3 regions of the Arthrobacter sp. NPDC093139 genome follow, and region 2 is predicted to be linked to each of the others. Evidence: riboswitches for the same ligand, from Rfam matches in the RefSeq annotation. Region 2 holds a riboswitch; each other region holds the start of a gene.
The links. Region 2 has a riboswitch for S-adenosylmethionine ahead of ACIP90_RS14730 (DUF1737 domain-containing protein). Riboswitches for the same ligand answer to the same signal wherever they lie in the genome.
Positions count from the first base shown of each region.

Region 1 (5,606 bases), on a different contig from region 2:
GAATGGATTCATGAGCACCCTTCTTACCAATATCGGCGAACTGATGACCCAGGACCGCGAACACCGTGTATTACGGAACGCCGCCGTGGTGGTCGAGGGGGAACGGATCGCCTGGCTCGGAGCCGCGGCTGACGCGCCGGCGGCGGATGACTCGTACGACGCCGGCGGCCGCGCCGTGCTTCCCGGCTGGGTGGACTCGCACACGCATCTGATATTTGCCGGTGACCGGACCGCGGAATTCGAGGCCCGGATGGCCGGGGAGAGCTACAGCGCCGGAGGCATCGCCGTCACCACCGGAGCAACCCGCGGCACCGGGGACTATGACCTCACGCGGCTTGCACTCGGCCGGGTGGCGGAGGCGGTCTCGCAGGGCACAACGTACCTTGAGACCAAGACGGGATACGGCCTGGATGTGGAGCAGGAGGCACGGAGTGCACGGATTGCGTCCACGGTGGCCGACGAGGTCACCTACCTCGGGGCGCACCTGGTGCCGGCCGGGATGGATGCCGACGAGTACACGGACCTTGTCTGCGGCGAGATGCTCGAAGCAGTCCGCCCGTACGCGCAGTGGGCCGACGTGTTCTGCGAACGGGGCGCCTTCACCGAGGAGCAGTCGCGCCGCGTGCTGCAGGCCTGCCGCGCCGCTGGCCTCGGGCTGCGCGTCCACGGCAACCAGCTGGGCCCCGGAGCGGGCGTCCGTCTCGCCGTCGAGTTCGGCGCAGCGAGCGTGGACCATGTGAACTACCTGTCCGACGACGACGTCGACGCGCTGGCCGCAAGCTGGTCCGGCGCGGGCACAGATTCACGCGGCACAGATTCACGCGGCACAGTGGCAACCTGCCTGCCGGCCTGCGACCTGTCGACCCGCCAGCCGCTCGCGCCCGCGCGGCGGCTCCTGGACGCCGGAGTGCCCGTGGCGCTGGCTTCGAATTGCAACCCGGGGACGTCCTACACGAGTTCCATGGCATACTGTGTGACCACCGCTGTGCTGCAGATGGGACTCAGCGTGCACGAAGCCGTCCGAGCCGCGACGTACGGCGGCGCCTTGGCGCTGGGGCGTGAGTCAGGGAACGACGCCGACGGCGAACGTGCGGTGGGGTCGATCGCCGTCGGGCACCGCGCGGACCTGCATGTGCTCAATGCGCCGGCCGCGACGCACCTGGCCTACCGCCCGGGAATGCCGCTGACGCACGCCGTCTGGCGGGCCGGCGTCCGGGCGCGGTAGGACCGCGTCTCTAGCCGTCCATGTGACGTTAGGTGATCGTTTGCCGTCTGTTAGAATCAGAAAACGTCATTCTGACGGCAGTTTGATCACCGAGAGGCTAGCATGACCCGCACCGACCGACTGACGGCGATCCTGGATCTCCTTGCCAAAACCGGGCAGGTGGAGGTGGACGAAATCGTCACCCGGCTCGGAGTTTCGCCGGCCACGGCAAGGCGGGACCTGGACAGCCTGGCCAAGCGCCGGCTGCTGACCCGGACCCGGGGCGGCGCCACCACAGGCGCGCTGGCCTACGACCTCCCCGGACGCTACAACCGCGACGACCACGCGGCAGCCAAGCAGGAGATCGCCCTCGCTGCCTCGGCCCTCATCTCGCCGGGCATGGTGATCGGGCTCTGCGGCGGCACCACCAGCACCGCCCTGGCCCAGATCCTGGCAACCCGTGAGGACCTCAACTCGCCATCCAACCAGCCCACCCTGACGGTGGTCACCAACGCCATCAATATCGCCGGCCAGCTGGCTGTGCGGCCCAACATCAAGGTCATGGTGACCGGCGGGATCCTCAATCCGCGCTCGTACGAGCTCGTGGGACCGTACACAGACATCATCATGCAGAAAGTGGTGCTGGACATCGCGTTCATCGGCGTCAACGGCATTGATCCGGAGGTGGGCCCCACTAACACCGGGGAAGGCGAGGCGTCCGTCAACGCGCTGCTGGCCAGCCGCGCCAGCGTGTCCTACGTGATTGCGGACTCGTCCAAGGTGGGCCGCCGCGCCTTCGCCACGATGGACGGCTACGCGTTCACGCGACTGATCACCGATTCCGGCATCTCCGCCAAGGACAAGGCCGCCTTTGAAGCCATTGGCACCGAAGTCATCGTGGCACCGGAAACGCCGCGGACACGGCAGGCCTAGGAAGCCGGCGCCTTAGAACACCACAGGAGGGGCGTCGAGGACGGTCTCGTCCACCCGGCGCTCCACCCATTGCGTGAAGGGCTGGTCGAGTTCGTACTTGCCGTCTCCGGTGCGCACCAGCATCCGGATCTCTGCGTTGTCCGGGTTGTTCAGCGACTCGAAGTACTCCACGGACCAGTGGAACCAGCGCATGCAGAACAGGCGCATCGTCAGGCCGTGTGTGACCAGCAGGGCGTTGGGGGAGTAGTCGGGCTTTGCCCAGTGCCGGTACAGGGTCTCCATGAATGACGAAATGCGGTCATACACATCCGAGCCGGACTCACCCTCCCGGAAGCGGTAGAAAAAGTGGCCGTAGGCGTTCCGCAGCTCTTTTTGGTCCTCGATGTCGCCGGAAATCTGGAAATTGGCCCAGTCCTGCTCACGGAGCCTGGGCTCCTCGATCACCCGCTCCGTCAGCGAGCCCAGATCGAGTGCTTCCAGCGTCTGGTAGGCGCGCAGGTACGGCGAGACATAGACACTCACCTGCTGGCCATCCAGCTCGCGCCGGATGCGTTCGCCGGCGGCCCTGGCCTGGTCCACACCCAAAGGGGTGAGCGGAATGCGGTAGTCGGGCACCCGGTTGTAAATGGAGGTGTCGGCATTGGCGGCGGACTGGCCGTGCCGGATCATGATGATTTTCCCGGGCGCACTCATAGTTTCCCAGCATAGGGCCAGCCTGATACCCAACACCGGCACATACGTACCGGAAGCCAAACAGGCAAGTACCAGCAACTGCAGGCAAGATAGGAACATGTTGGTTCCTTCCCGCCGTCGTCTGCGGATCGAAATCTGGATAGTCCTGGGACTGTCCCTGGGGCAGTCGGCCGCCTACTCGGTGGTGCAGCTCCTGGACAAGATGAGCCAGGCGCCGCTCGCCCAGGGCACGTCCACGCTGAACCGTTCGCAAAGCACCCGCGAATATTTCGATCTGACCTACCAGCTCCTGGACATCATCTTCGCGCTGGTGCCCGTTCTGCTGGTCCTGTACTTCATGACGGAGCAGCGGCTGCCCAAGGCCGGGACAAGCAATGACAGCGGCTCGGCATTCCGGAAGCTCGGGTTCAACTTCGCCCGCCCCGGACGTGACCTGCTCCAGGGGCTGGGGCTGGCTGCACTGATCGGCATTCCCTCGCTGGGCCTCTATGCGGCGGGCCGGGCGCTGGGCATCACGACGGAGATCATCCCCAGCGCCCTGGACGCGTACTGGTGGACGATTCCCGTCCTGATTCTTTCCGCGGTGCGCCATGGCATCGTGGAGGAAGTGATTGTGGTGGGGTATTTGCTGGACCGCCTCGGGAAGCTCGGCTGGTCGGTGCCGGTGGCCATCTTCGCCAGCTCCATGCTGCGCGGCAGCTACCACCTGTACCAAGGCTTCGGGCCATTCATCGGCAATGCGGTCATGGGCGTGGTGTTCGCCTGGATCTACACCAAAACCCGGCGGGTGATGCCGCTGGTCATCGCCCATGCGATGCTGGACATAGTGGCCTTTGTCGGCTTCAGCCTGTTCGGAAAGAGCATCGGGCTGGGGTAGGGAAATAATTCGGCCGCCATCGGTGGGTGGCGTCGTTGGCACCCGCTGATGGCGGCCGAAGTGTAGTGGCAGCGTGCTGCGCAGTTGCAGCCTGCTGCCGCGCGCGTCAGATGGTGACGGCGCCTGCTGCGGTTTCAAACGTGACGGACAGAATGCCGGGTGTGCCGTGCGGGGCCACCCAGTTGACGGCGACATCCTCCAGGGGCCGTTCGACAGGCTCGCCGAGCCACTCGGTGACCCGCTCGGCGGAGCCCGCGATGGTGAGGCTGGACATCTTCACGTTGCTGTCATAGGCGTTGGACGGGTGCAGGGAAGGATCGCCCTCCCACTTCAGCATGTACGGGACCTGCGGGTCCGCAATAAGGCCCAGGATGCCGATCTGCTTCCATACGAGTTCGCGGCCATCCGGAAACTTGCGGTTGCCGTTGACTGCGGCGCGTCCCAGACGCTCCTCGAACGGGGCGAGGTCGTCCACTTCGACGCACCAGCCCATCCAGCCGCCGCCGGCGGCAGAGCGTGCGCGCACGGCCTGTCCGAAGGGGGCTTTGTCCGACGCCGGGTGGTCCAGGACCTCCACGACCTCAAGGTATTTGTGTCCCGCGAGCGGGATAATCATGTTCCGCGTTCCGAAACGGGGGTGTACTCCGCCCTTCACGGCTTCAACGCCGAGGGCGGACGAAATTCGTTCAGTGGTGGCCGCCAGGCCATCGTGTTCACAGGCGTAAGAGACGTGATCCATGCGCATGCCCTCATCTTGGCATCTTGTGACGCGGCTCTCAGCTAAGGGTTGCCTAACCCATTCGTGCTGTCTGCGGAAGAGCAGATTTCCGAGGTCTGCCGCGGCGCCCGCCGCCAGCGTTCGGCCGCCCCCCGGAGTCACATAGCCGTCACAATCTTCGCGCGGGGCGTGGGCCCTTTCGTAAGCTTGGTCCAGGTCATGAGTGCCAGCGACAGCCCCGGCTTGCTGGCCGGCAACCCTCCTTCCGCGGTGGGGTGCCCCGGGTGAAGACCTGGCCTGCCGGCCAGTTGGCGGCGGGCAAGCGCGTAGAAGAGGTATACCGATGACGATTTCCGTTACCCGCACCGATGTGCCGGACGGGCAAGTTCCCACTGGCGCTGTGCCGAACAACCGCACTCTGGATGGCCGAGTTCCCGACGGCACAGTCCAGTATGCCAACATCGGCGGCATCGAGCTCGAGGCCGGCGGATTCCTCCCAGACGTCACGCTGGCCTACGAAACATGGGGGACGCTCAACGCGGACGGCTCCAACGCCATCCTGGTGGAGCACGCACTCACCGGGAGCACGCATGTGACGCGGGGCAGCGCGGACGAGGAAGGTTGGTGGGAGCAGCTGGCCGGACCGGGCGCGCCGGCGGATACGGACAGGTTCTTTGTCGTCTCCATCAACATCCTGGGCGGTTGTTACGGATCCACGGGCCCGGCGTCGGCCGCCCCCGACGGCAAGCCGTGGGGCTCGCGCTTCCCGCTGGTGACCCTCCGGGACTCCACCGTTGCCGAGGCGCGCCTGGCTGACCAGCTCGGCATCGGCAGCTGGTTTGCCGTTGTGGGCGGTTCCCTGGGCGGCGCCCGCGCACTGGAGTGGGCCGTCACCTTCCCCGACCGGGTGCGCCGCTGCGGCGTGATCTCCGCGGGCGCGAGCAGCACCGCCGAACAGATCGCCTTTGCACAGGCGCAGACCCTCGCCATCCGCCAGGATCCCAACTTCAACGGCGGCGACTACTACGGTGGCCCGATCCCCGAAGCCGGGCTGGCCCTCGCCCGCCGGATCGCCCACATTACCTACCGCTCGGCGCACGAGCTGGACTTCCGGTTCGGCCGGAACGCCCAGGACAGCGAAGCTCCGCTGCAGGCGGATGCCCTGGGGGACCGCGGCCGGT
Region 1 is NZ_JBIVOO010000003.1:171,008-176,613, reverse strand. Features, by position in the region: gene hutI (imidazolonepropionase) at 11-1,225, shown strand; gene ACIP90_RS06770 (DeoR/GlpR family DNA-binding transcription regulator) at 1,328-2,137, shown strand; gene ACIP90_RS06765 (histidine phosphatase family protein) at 2,150-2,830, opposite strand; gene ACIP90_RS06760 (CPBP family intramembrane glutamic endopeptidase) at 2,928-3,707, shown strand; gene ACIP90_RS06755 (VOC family protein) at 3,814-4,452, opposite strand; SAM riboswitch class IV at 4,641-4,756, shown strand; gene ACIP90_RS06750 (homoserine O-acetyltransferase) at 4,769-5,606, shown strand, end outside.
Region 1: linked by a shared signal. The riboswitch ahead of ACIP90_RS06750 (homoserine O-acetyltransferase) and the one ahead of ACIP90_RS14730 (DUF1737 domain-containing protein) in region 2 are both predicted to bind S-adenosylmethionine.

Region 2 (5,606 bases):
GGGCTTATGGCCGGCACGCCGGCCCGCTCCAAGGTTTTCCAAGGTTTTTCAAGACGGCACCGGCGCACGATGGGGCAATTCACCCACCAGAGAAACGGCGCCAAAAGATGAAAAAATCCCGCTGGCTTAGCCAACTGCTCGCCTTGCCCATCGTCGCCTGCATCATCGCCGCGGGCGGCCTCGTGGTCGGCGCCAGCGGGGCCCAGGCGGCCAGCGTGGGCACGCCGAGCATCGCCTACTCCGGCGTACTCAACCCGCCGACGGCGGACAAACCGCAGAGCAAACTGTGGTGGAACGACGGTTCCTGGTGGGCAAACATGTGGAAGACCGGCAGCGGTTGGAGCATCTACAGGCTGGACCGGGGGACAGATACGTGGGTGGACACCGGAGTGCGCAGCGACAGCCGGGCCAGCACATCCTCGGACACCTTGTGGGACGGCACGCACCTGTACATCGCCTCCAACGTGGTGACCGCAGGTGCCTCAGCCGCCGGACAGCCGGCCCGCCTTTACAGGTACAGCTACTCCAACGGGACCTACACGCGCAGCACCGGGTTTCCCACCACCATCTCGAACAACAGCAGTGAGTCGCTTACCATCGCCAAGGATTCCACGGGTGCAGTCTGGGCCAGCTGGACCCAGGTCTCCGGCACAACCAGCACGGTTTATGTCAACAACTCCGCCCCCGGCGGGACGAGCTGGGGGGCGCCGTTCGTGGTTCCCGGGGCGGCGGATCCAAGGCCGACGCCCGATGACCTGTCCGCCATCGTCGCGTTCGACGGTGATGAAATCGGGATCATGTGGACCGACCAGGCGACTGGAACCGCATGGTGGGCCACCCACGACGACGGCGAAAGCGCGAGGGCGGCGTCATCATGGCAGGTGAAGGAAGCCATCAAAGGCAACAAGAAGGTCGATGACCACCTGAACATCAAGGCGCTGCAGGCTGACCCTTCCGGCCGCGTCTATGCGGCAGTGAAAACCAGCCTCAACGACGGTTCGAACGATCCGAACCTGGCCCAGCTGGTGCTGGTTGTGTTCAAGCCCGCCACAGGATCCTTCAGCCAGACGACCATCGCCAGGACCGGGGACTGCGTCTCCCGTCCGCAGATCATGCTCGACACCGCCAACAACCTGATCCGCGCCTTTCACACCGCACCCTCCACCTCGGTCAGCGGCTGCCCGTTCTCCGGCGTCGCCGGCAGCATCTACGAAAAAACCGCATCGATGGACAACCCCATCTTCGGGGCCGGCCGGGGCACGCCGGTCATCGAAGATGGAGCGTCTGCCAACATGAACGACGTGACCAGCACCAAGCAGAGCGTGAACGCCGCCACCGGGATCGTCGTGATGGCCAGCAACAACGTCACCAAGCGCTACTGGTTCTCCGACCGCAGCCTCGGCTCCGGGAATCCGGATCCGGCTGCCCCGACAGCATCCTTCACCGCCACGCCGACCTCGGGCACGGTTCCCCTGACAGTGAGCTTCACCGATACGTCCGTGGGGTTGCCGACGTCTTGGGCCTGGAATTTCGGTGACGGCAGTACCTCAACCACGCGGAACCCGTCACACACCTACAGTGCATCCGGCACCTATACGGCACGGCTGACGGCCACGAACGCGGCAGGCTCGTCGTCGACCACCAGGACGATCACGGTCAACCCGTCCGGCGGTACCAGCCCGGGGATCTCCGTCCGCAGCTCAACCACGGCCAACGCCACAACGGCAACCAGCACGGTCGCCCTGGCCGCGCCGGAAGGCCGAACGGCCGGGGATGTCCTGGTCGCCTCGTTTACCACCGACCTGAACCCCACGGTGGCCGTGCCGGCCGGCTGGACCGCCATCGTAAACGGGCTGGGCATCAACAGCACCACCACATCCGGCGCACGAGTGTTCGCCTACTACCGCGTCGTGGGGTCGGCGGATCCGGCAACCTACACCTGGACGGTGAGCAAGGCCGTGAAGTGGGGCGGCGGCATTACAGCCTACGACGGCGTCAGCAATACAACGCCCCTGGACAGCGCGGTGGCCACGGCGGTCAACGCGACGTACACCGCCACGAGCATCACGGTCCCCAGCGTCACGACCTCCAGGAACGGTGCCCGGTTGATTGGCGGCGTCGGCTTCGACACTGCAACGCCGGGTGCGACTGCGCCCACTGGGTGGACGGAGCGGTGGGAGGCCGCCAACGGCCAGATCGCCGAGCAGGCGGACCGGGCGCAGGCTACGGCGGGCGCCAGCGGCACCGCGACCTGGACGTTCAGCGCGGCCAAGGCGGCCGGAGCGTGGCGGACTGCCCTGAGGCCGGCAGCCTGACCACGGGACCGGACCATGGGACCGGACCGGGACAGCCCAACCGGCAGTCCTTCCAACCCCAAGACCTCAGATCTGCTTGAGCGCCTGCTCCAGGTCGCCGATCAGGTCCTCGGGATCCTCCAGGCCCACGGACAGCCGCACCACGCCGTCGCTGAGCCCGATGGCTGCGCGGCCTTCCGGCCCCATGGCCCGATGCGTGGTGGTGGCAGGGTGGGTGATGAGGGTCTTGGCGTCCCCGAGGTTGTTGGAGATGTCGATGATCTTCAGGGCGTCCAGCAACGCAAAGGCGGCCTCCTTGGCCGACTGGCCAGCCGTCGTCGCGAGTTCCAGTGTGAGCACGGTGCCGCCGGCCTTCATCTGCTTGGCGGCAAGCTCGTACTGCGGGTGGGACTTCAGCAGCGGGTACTTGACCCAGCTGATGGCCGGCTGGTCCTGAAGCCATTCGGCGAGGCGCAGCGCGGTGGCCGATGAGTGATTCACCCGCAGCGCCATGGTTTCCAGTCCCTTGGTAAGCACCCAGGCGTTGAACGCGGACAGGTTAGGCCCGGTGTGGCGCATCAGCTGCTTGACCGGGCCGTCGATGAATTCCTTGGTGCCCAGGATGGCGCCGCCCAACACGCGGCCCTGGCCGTCGATGTGCTTTGTGCCCGAGTAGACGATCACGTCGGCGCCGAGGTCGCCGCACCGCTGCAGCAGGGGAGTGGCGAACACGTTATCGACGACGACGGTCGCACCGGCCGCGTGGGCGAGGTCACTGACGGCGGCGATGTCCACAATCTCCTGCATGGGATTGGACGGCGACTCGAAAAAGACAGCAGTGGTGGGCACCGAGAGGGCCGTACGCCACTGCTCAAGGTCCGGCCCGTCCACGAAGACCGTCTCCACGCCCCAGCGCGGCAGGATTTCGTTCAGGATCACGAAGCAGGAGCCGAAGAGCGAGCGGGCGGCCACCACGCGGTCCCCGGCCGCCAGCAGGGCGCCCAGGGCGGTGAACACGGCGGACATGCCCGACGCCGCGGCGAAGCATGCTTCCGTGCCTTCGAGCAGGCGGAGGCGCTCCTGGAAGGTGGCCACGGACGGGTTGCCGTAGCGGGAGTAGACGAAGCGTTCGTCCTCACCGGTGAAGGCGCGCTCGGCAGCGGCCGCGGACTCGTAGACGAAGCCGGAGTTCAGGAAGATCGGCTCGGTGGTCTCCTGGAAATTGGTGCGGTCCAGCCCGCCGCGGACGGCTTGGGTTTCGGGACTCCAGCCGGCGGCATCTTGATTGAAGGTCACTTAGTTCTTTCCCAGGTTTGTCGGCAGACCGCGGTTTTTCCAGCCGTTGACGGTGCGCTCACCGTACCGGTCGGGCTCTCCCTCGAAGCCTTCGAGGACGTTGTAAGAGGTGAAGCCGGCCTGGGTCGCGGCGATGGCGGCAGCAATGGAGCGCTGGCCTGAGCGGCACAGGAAGACGAGCTCCGTGCCGTCGTCCTCCGGAGCCTGCTCCTTGAGCTGGTCGATGAAGGCCCGGTTGGGGATGCCGCCTGGGAAGGTCCACTGGATGAACAGCGGGTCATTCTCGGTGGCCTTGGTGTCGGGGATGCCGATGTGTGCCCATTCGCCCTCGGTGCGGACGTCCACCAGGACGGCGCCCTCCTCCAGCTTGGTCCACGCTTCGTGCGGGGTGAGGTCTCCGGCGTAGCTCATGCGTGCCCCTCGAAGGCTTCGGCGTCGAGGTTCTCGTCCGAGTCCAGCCGGTCCACGGCGGTGGCCACGGCGGCATCAGCTGTTGCGACGGCGAGGGGCAGGACAACGGCCTGCGCCACGATCACGTCCCTGCCGTTGAACGCGGCTGCCGGGTTGCCGTGCAGCACATACCCTTCGGCCAGCGCATCCGAAATGCGTTCGCAGAAGGCACGGTTGTCCGGTCCGGTGATCAGGCGGTAGGCCAGTTTTTCCTCAGGTTTGTCCTGCGGGGCCGGCAGGGTGGCACCGGCGGGCGCGTCCGTCATGACGGATCTCCTTCTCTCACGCTTGCAGCTCGAGTGGTCGATTGCCGAGTATTCACCTGAGGCACCCCGCCGCGAAAGGGAGGGTTGCCGACCGGCCAGTCAGGGCTTGGCGCCGGTTCTCATTACTCCTCAAAAAAGTAACACCGACGACGCCCGCGCGCACCGCCGCCGTCGTCATGTTCCGTAACGCTGGAGGCCTGCAGCGTCGGTTGCAAAGATCACGACCGGGTGCATAATGACGGGAGATGAACCACCGTAACGCCGGATGAAACCAGGCACCAGTGAACGAATCGAATGCCAATAGAGTCGGCCCCATGCTGCACTTTGGGTGGTTTGTGGGCCACGGGTTCGGGGTCCAGGGCTGGGGTACACCCGGTTACGGGATCGGCTACGACTGGAAGAAACCCGGGCTCTACCAGCACGCCGTGCGCGAGTTCGAGCGGGCCGGACTGGACCTGTTCATCATCGAGGACTCCCTCACCGTCCCGGACACCTATGGTGGAAGCGCCGAAGTCTCGCTGGCGCAGGCCTCCTTCGCGCCCAAGCACGATCCGCTGGCCCTTGTCCCGTACCTGCTCTCCGCCACGGAGCACCTCGGCATCGTCCCCACCGTCAGCGCCTCCTTCTATCCGCCGTTCACGGCGGCCCGGCTGCTGGCCACGCTGCAGCACTTCTCCAACGGCCAGCTCGGCTGGAACGTGGTGACCTCCGGCAGCGACCTCGCCGCCCAGAACTACGGGCTGGACCAGCAAATCGAGCACGATCTCCGCTATGAGAAGGCGGAGGAATTCGTCGACGTGGTGCGGAAGCTCTGGCGCAGCTGGGACCGGGACGCCATCGTGGAGGACGCCGGGGCCGGCGTCTTCGCCGACCACACCAAGGTGCGGCCCATCCACCACGAGGGTGAATTCTTCCGGGTCCGCGGCCCGCTGAACACGGCTCCCCTGCCGGAGGAGCCGGTGCTGGTGCAGGCCGGGGCATCGCCGCGCGGCAAGGCCTTCGCGGGAGGCAACGCGGATGTTGCCATTGCGCTGGCCCGCGGCTCCGACGGCATGAAGGCCTACCGCGACTCCATCCGGGCCGAAGCCGCCAAGGCGGGCAGGAACCCCGACGACGTCAAGGTGCTGTTCGTCCTCAAGCCCACTGTGGTGGGCTCCAAAGCCGAGGCGGAGGAGCTGCGGGCTGCACGGCGGGAGCTGACGCAGCGGGACGTGGACAGCCAGCTTAATTCGATCTCATATCTGTCCGTCATCGACTTCAAGCAGTTCGACCTGGACGAGCCGTTGCCGGAACTGAGCAC
Region 2 is NZ_JBIVOO010000009.1:117,078-122,683, reverse strand. Features, by position in the region: gene ACIP90_RS14745 (PKD domain-containing protein) at 108-2,315, shown strand; gene ACIP90_RS14740 (O-succinylhomoserine sulfhydrylase) at 2,382-3,590, opposite strand; gene ACIP90_RS14735 (rhodanese-like domain-containing protein) at 3,591-4,001, opposite strand; gene ACIP90_RS14730 (DUF1737 domain-containing protein) at 3,998-4,306, opposite strand; SAM riboswitch class IV at 4,320-4,433, opposite strand; gene ACIP90_RS14725 (NtaA/DmoA family FMN-dependent monooxygenase) at 4,621-5,606, shown strand, end outside.

Region 3 (5,606 bases), on a different contig from region 2:
CCGGGAACAGCCTGGGACTGTCGTCCCGGCCATTTCGGACCTGCACAGCACAACGGTGTCCGGCGGGCAAATATTCCGCAAAAGTGCAAGACTAGAACCGACTCCGCCGCAGTCACCGCGGCTCGTCCATCCAGGAGGAAATTCATGTCCTTAGTCCGTTTTCTCGCCCGCCCTATGCTGGCTTCAAGTTTCGTCCTCGCCGGCGTGGACAAGCTCAGGAATGCGGACGACACTGTGGAACAGTTGTCCCCCCTGCTGCGGCGTGCTGCCGATGCACTTCCCTTCCAGACCAGCGAGGCTGTCCTGGCCCGGGTCATCGGCGGAACCCAGGTAGGCGCAGGCCTCCTGTTCGCGACGGGCAAGGCTGCCCGGTTGTCGGCCGGCCTCCTGGCAGTCATCTCAGCCCTGAACGCGTTCGTTGAATGGCGCAGCGCTGATATCAGCAGCAAGGAAGGCCGTGACGCCCGCCGTACCCAGCTGCTCAAGAACGTCACCCTGACCGGCGGCGTGCTGCTGGCCTCCGTGGACACCGCCGGCAAGCCGAGCCTGGCCTGGCGCGCCGAGCACCTCGCCGCTGATGCCCGGAAGACCGCGAGCCACCTGGCCTCGGACGCGCGCAAGACCACCGGGAAGAAGCTGCACAAGGCCGACAAAGCCGTCCGCAGGGCAGTCGACCATGCAGTGGGGGCATAGGCAGGAATGACTGGATCCATCACGGACCCGGCCGCCGGCCACACCGGCGAAGCTGAGCTTTGGCCCGCACCCTTTGCGGAGCGGCCCGTTGACGCCACAGTGCGTGTACCCGGTTCGAAGTCACTGACCAACCGGTATCTCGTCCTCGCAGCCCTGGCGGACGGGCCATCCCGCCTGCGGGCGCCGCTGCACTCACGGGACTCCGCCCTGATGATCGGGGCGCTGCGCCAATTGGGCGCTGACATCCGTGAGGTGCCGGGCGACAGCCCCTTCGGTCCGGACCTCGAAGTGACGCCCATCCCGTCAGGTTCCGGCGCAGTGGACGCCGTCATCGACTGCGGCCTTGCCGGCACGGTCATGCGCTTCGTCCCGCCCATGGCGGCACTGCGCAAGGGTGTATCCGTTTTCGACGGCGACCCGCACGCGCGCGAACGCCCCATGGGCGCCATCATCGACGCGCTGGCGGCGCTTGGTGTCACCATCCGCGGCGAAGCCGGCGAAACGCCGTCGTCACTGCCCTTCCGGGTTGAGGGGACGGGAGAGGTCAGGGGTGGCCACCTGGTGATCGACGCGAGCGCGTCGTCGCAGTTCGTTTCCGCGCTGCTGCTGGTCGGTGCACGTTTCATCGAGGGCCTGCACCTGGAACACTCGGGCGACTCCGTGCCGAGCCTGGACCACATCAACATGACCGTGGCTGTGCTGCGCGGGGTGGGCGTGGAGGTGGACGACTCAACACCGAACCACTGGATTGTTAGTCCGGGCCCGATCCGCGCCTTTGACGAACGCATCGAACAGGACCTCTCCAATGCCGGGCCCTTCCTCGCGGCAGCCGTCGCGTCGGGCGGCACCGTGCGCATTCCGGACTGGCCTGCACCCACCACCCAGGTCGGTGACCTGTGGCGGAGCATCCTTCCGAAGATGGGTGCCACCGTGACGCTGGAAGCCGGAACGCTGACCGTCACAGGCGGCAGCGAGATCCGCGGCGCGGACTTCGCCGACACCAGCGAGCTCGCCCCTACCGTCGCGGCGCTCTGCGCCCTGGCCACCGGCCCCTCCCGGCTCAGCGGCATCGCGCACCTTCGGGGACACGAAACGGACCGCCTGGCCGCGCTGGCGGCGGAAATCAACGGCCTTGGCGGCGACGTCCAGGAGACAGACGACGGACTGGTGATCCGGCCAGCAAAGCTCCACGGCGGCGTGGTCCGCAGCTACGCTGACCACCGGATGGCCACAGCGGGCGCCATCCTCGGACTGGCTGTCAGGGGCGTCGAGGTCCAGGACATCGGCACCACCGCCAAAACCATGCCGGACTTCCCGCAACTGTGGGCGGACATGATCGCGCAAGGCACCCACAGCGGGCAGGGCAACGCCGCAGGGACCACCGGTGGCACGCAGCACTGAGTCCTGGGACGAATCCGACGTCCGCATCCGGCCCAACAAGAAAGGCTCCCGGCCCCGCACCAAGGACCGGCCCAGCCATGACGACGCCGTGACGGGACGCATCATCACCGTTGATCGCGGCCGCTACACAGCGGTGGTCGGCGAGGACTCCGGCGACGAACGCACCGTCATTGCCGCCCGGGCCCGCGAGCTCCGCCGCTCCCCCGTGGTGGCGGGGGACTTCGTGTCTCTCGTGGGAGATGTGTCCGGAGCTCCGGACACACTGGCCCGGCTCGTGAAGATCCAGGACCGGAAGACGCTGCTGCGCCGCAGCGCCGACGACACTGACCCGGTTGAACGGGCGGTTGTGGCCAACGCGGACCAGCTGGTGGTTGTTGTGGCGGCAGCTAACCCTGAGCCCCGGACCGGTTTCATCGACCGTGCGCTGGTGGCCGCCTACGACGCCGGCATCGAGCCGCTGCTGCTCGTCACCAAGGCCGACGTCAAGGACCCCTCGGAACTCCTGGACAACTACCGGCACCTCGATTTCCCGGTCATCATCAGCCGCACCGCCGACTCGGCGGCCTCCGGCATCGACGCCCGCTCCGACGACGGACTGTCCGCCCGCCTCGACATAAATGCCGTCTCCGAACTGCGCGCCCACCTGGACGGCAAGGTCACGGTCATGCTGGGCCACTCCGGCGTTGGCAAATCCACCATGGTGAACGCGCTGACCGGCGCGGAACGTGCCACCGGAGGCGTCAACGCCGTCACGGGACGCGGCAGACACACGTCGTCGTCGGCCCTCGCGCTGAAACTTGCCGACGCTCCCTCCGGGAGCTGGATCATTGACACCCCGGGCATCCGTTCGTTCGGCCTTGCCCATGTGGATCCGGACCGGATCCTGCATTCGTTCCCCGACCTGGAGCCCGGCACGGAGGCCTGCGAGCGGGGCTGCAAGCATGACGCCTCCGCCGTGAACTGCGGCGTGGACGCCTGGGTAGAGGCCGGCAATGCAGGACCCTCCGGGCCCGCCCGCCTTGCCTCCCTGCGCCGGCTGCTGGGCACCGATCCGCGCATGGAAGCCCAGGAAACAAAGGAACTCGGAAGCCTCAGCTGAGCCGCACGGCACCTCCGGCGGTGGGGACATCCCCGCCCCGCCGGTCCTTTGACGGTAGTTTGGAACCATGACCCAACCCGCTTCGAGCTATAACGACGACCTGCGCCTGGCCCATGTACTGGCGGATTCCGTGGACGACCAGACCATGAGCCGGTTCAAGGCGCTTGATCTTCAGATCGAAACCAAGCCTGACCTGACACCGGTGACGGATGCCGACAAAGCCGCCGAGGAATCCATCCGCGGGCAGCTGTCCCGTTCCCGCCCCCGCGATGCCGTCCTCGGCGAGGAGTTCGGCAGTTCCGGCCACGGCTCCCGGCGCTGGATCATTGACCCCATCGACGGAACCAAGAACTTCGTCCGCGGAGTCCCGGTCTGGGCCACGCTGATCGCGCTCGTTGATGAAGGTGAGCCCGTGGTGGGCCTGGTCAGTGCGCCCGCACTCGGAAAGCGCTGGTGGGCGGCCAAGGGCGCCGGCGCCTATATGGGCCGTTCGCTGGCCGCTGCCACCCGACTCAGAGTCTCCAACGTCTCGAAGCTCTCGGACGCATCGCTGTCCTACTCCAGCCTCGGCGGCTGGAAGGAGCGGGGAAACCTGGATGAGTTCCTTGCCCTCACTGAGGACGTGTGGCGCACCCGTGCTTTCGGGGATTTCTGGTCCTACTGCATGGTGGCGGAAGGCTGCGTTGACATTGCCTGTGAACCCGAACTGAACCTGTACGACATGGCTGCCCTGGTGCCCATCGTCACGGAGGCGGGCGGCCGTTTCACCTCCCTCGAGGGAACCGACGGCCCCTTCGGCGGCAACGCCCTGGCCACCAACTCGATCCTTCATTCCGAGGTTCTCAAGCGCCTCAACCCGCAGTTGGACGATCTGCTGTAGTTCGGCCCAGCGCGCTTTCAGGGAATATTCGACGTCGGACTCCGCCCTCAGGGTGGAGTCCGACGTCGTATGTTCGGCCAGCTGCCCGAATTTCGGACGGCTGTAACAAACGGCTTAACAATTGCATCCGCTTTTTGATCGGCGGGCCGGTGTTCTAGGCTTTTCTACAGGTCACGAGTGCCAGCGTAAAACCCCGGTTTGCTGGCCGGCAACCCTCCATTCGCGGTGGGGTGCCCCGGGTGACGACCAGGCCGGTCCGGAACGGACACGGCAAGCGCGGATCCCCGTCACAAGGGGTCCTTTCACAGCGAGGTCCCATGACTACTGCAACCTTCTCCTCCAACACCGGCGCCGGCCTGCTCGATGATCGGTTTGCCGCTGCCGGACGGCCGCTGGCGGCAGTGACCGGCGCTGAGATCCAGGCCCCGCTCATCCAGGGCGGCCACGTGCGCTACGCCAACCTCGACTATGGCGCGTCGGCGCCTGCACTCTCCGTAGTCTCCGCCTACCTCAACGAGATCCTGCCGTTCTACGCCAGCGTGCACCGCGGGGCCGGCTACGCCTCGCAGATCAGCACCTCTGTCTACGAAAATGCCCGGAACATCGTCCGCGAGTTCGTCGGCGGCCGCCCGGACGACTCCGTAATCTTCACGCGGAACACCACGGATTCGCTGAACCTGCTGGCCGGCTGCCTCCCCGTGGAGGACCACGGCCACACCGGGGAAGTCCTGTACCTGGACATCGAGCACCACGCCAACCTGCTGCCGTGGCAGGGTGTGCCCCACCGCAGTGTGGTGGCGTCCGAGACCCTTGAGGGCACCATCGACAGCCTTCGGGCTGAACTCGAGCAGGGTGACATCAGCCTCCTTGCCGTGACCGGCGCCTCAAACGTCACCGGTGAGATCCTGCCGATCCGCCGCCTCGCCGCCCTGGCGCACGAATTCGGCGCCCGGATCGTGGTGGACGCGGCGCAGCTCGCGCCGCACCGCCGCATCAGCATCGCCGCGGACGACGTCGACTACCTCGCCTTCTCCGGCCACAAGCTGTACGCGCCTTTCGGCTCCGGCGTCCTGGTGGGGCGCACCGACTGGCTCGACGCCGGATCACCGCACCTTGCCGGGGGCGGCGCGGTCAGTGAAGCCCGGCTCGACGGCGTCAGCTGGACCACCGGCCCCGCGCGGCACGAAGGCGGCTCGCCCAACGTCCTGGGCGCAGCCACCCTCGCCCGGGCGGCCCAGGTGATCGCCGCCCTGGACCAGGAGCAATGGCACACACACGAGGCCGCCATCCGCTCCTTCCTCGTCGAAGGCCTGCAGAAGATCGACGGCGTCACTGTCCACCACATCTTCTCGGACACTAACCCCGACACTGACACCATTGGCGTGGTCAACTTTTCGGTGGAGGGATACGACGCCGGACTGGTGGCTGCCTACCTGTCTGCCGAGCACGGCGTCGGGCTGCGCGACGGCCGCTTCTGCGCCCACCCGCTCCTCAAGCGCCTGGGCCTGCCCTCGGGTTCCCTGCGCGCCAGCT
Region 3 is NZ_JBIVOO010000004.1:126,124-131,729, forward strand. Features, by position in the region: gene ACIP90_RS08470 (DoxX family protein) at 145-693, shown strand; gene aroA (3-phosphoshikimate 1-carboxyvinyltransferase) at 700-2,094, shown strand; gene ACIP90_RS08480 (ribosome small subunit-dependent GTPase A) at 2,078-3,193, shown strand; gene hisN (histidinol-phosphatase) at 3,261-4,073, shown strand; SAM riboswitch class IV at 4,243-4,356, shown strand; gene ACIP90_RS08490 (aminotransferase class V-fold PLP-dependent enzyme) at 4,391-5,606, shown strand, end outside.
Region 3: linked by a shared signal. The riboswitch ahead of ACIP90_RS08490 (aminotransferase class V-fold PLP-dependent enzyme) and the one ahead of ACIP90_RS14730 (DUF1737 domain-containing protein) in region 2 are both predicted to bind S-adenosylmethionine.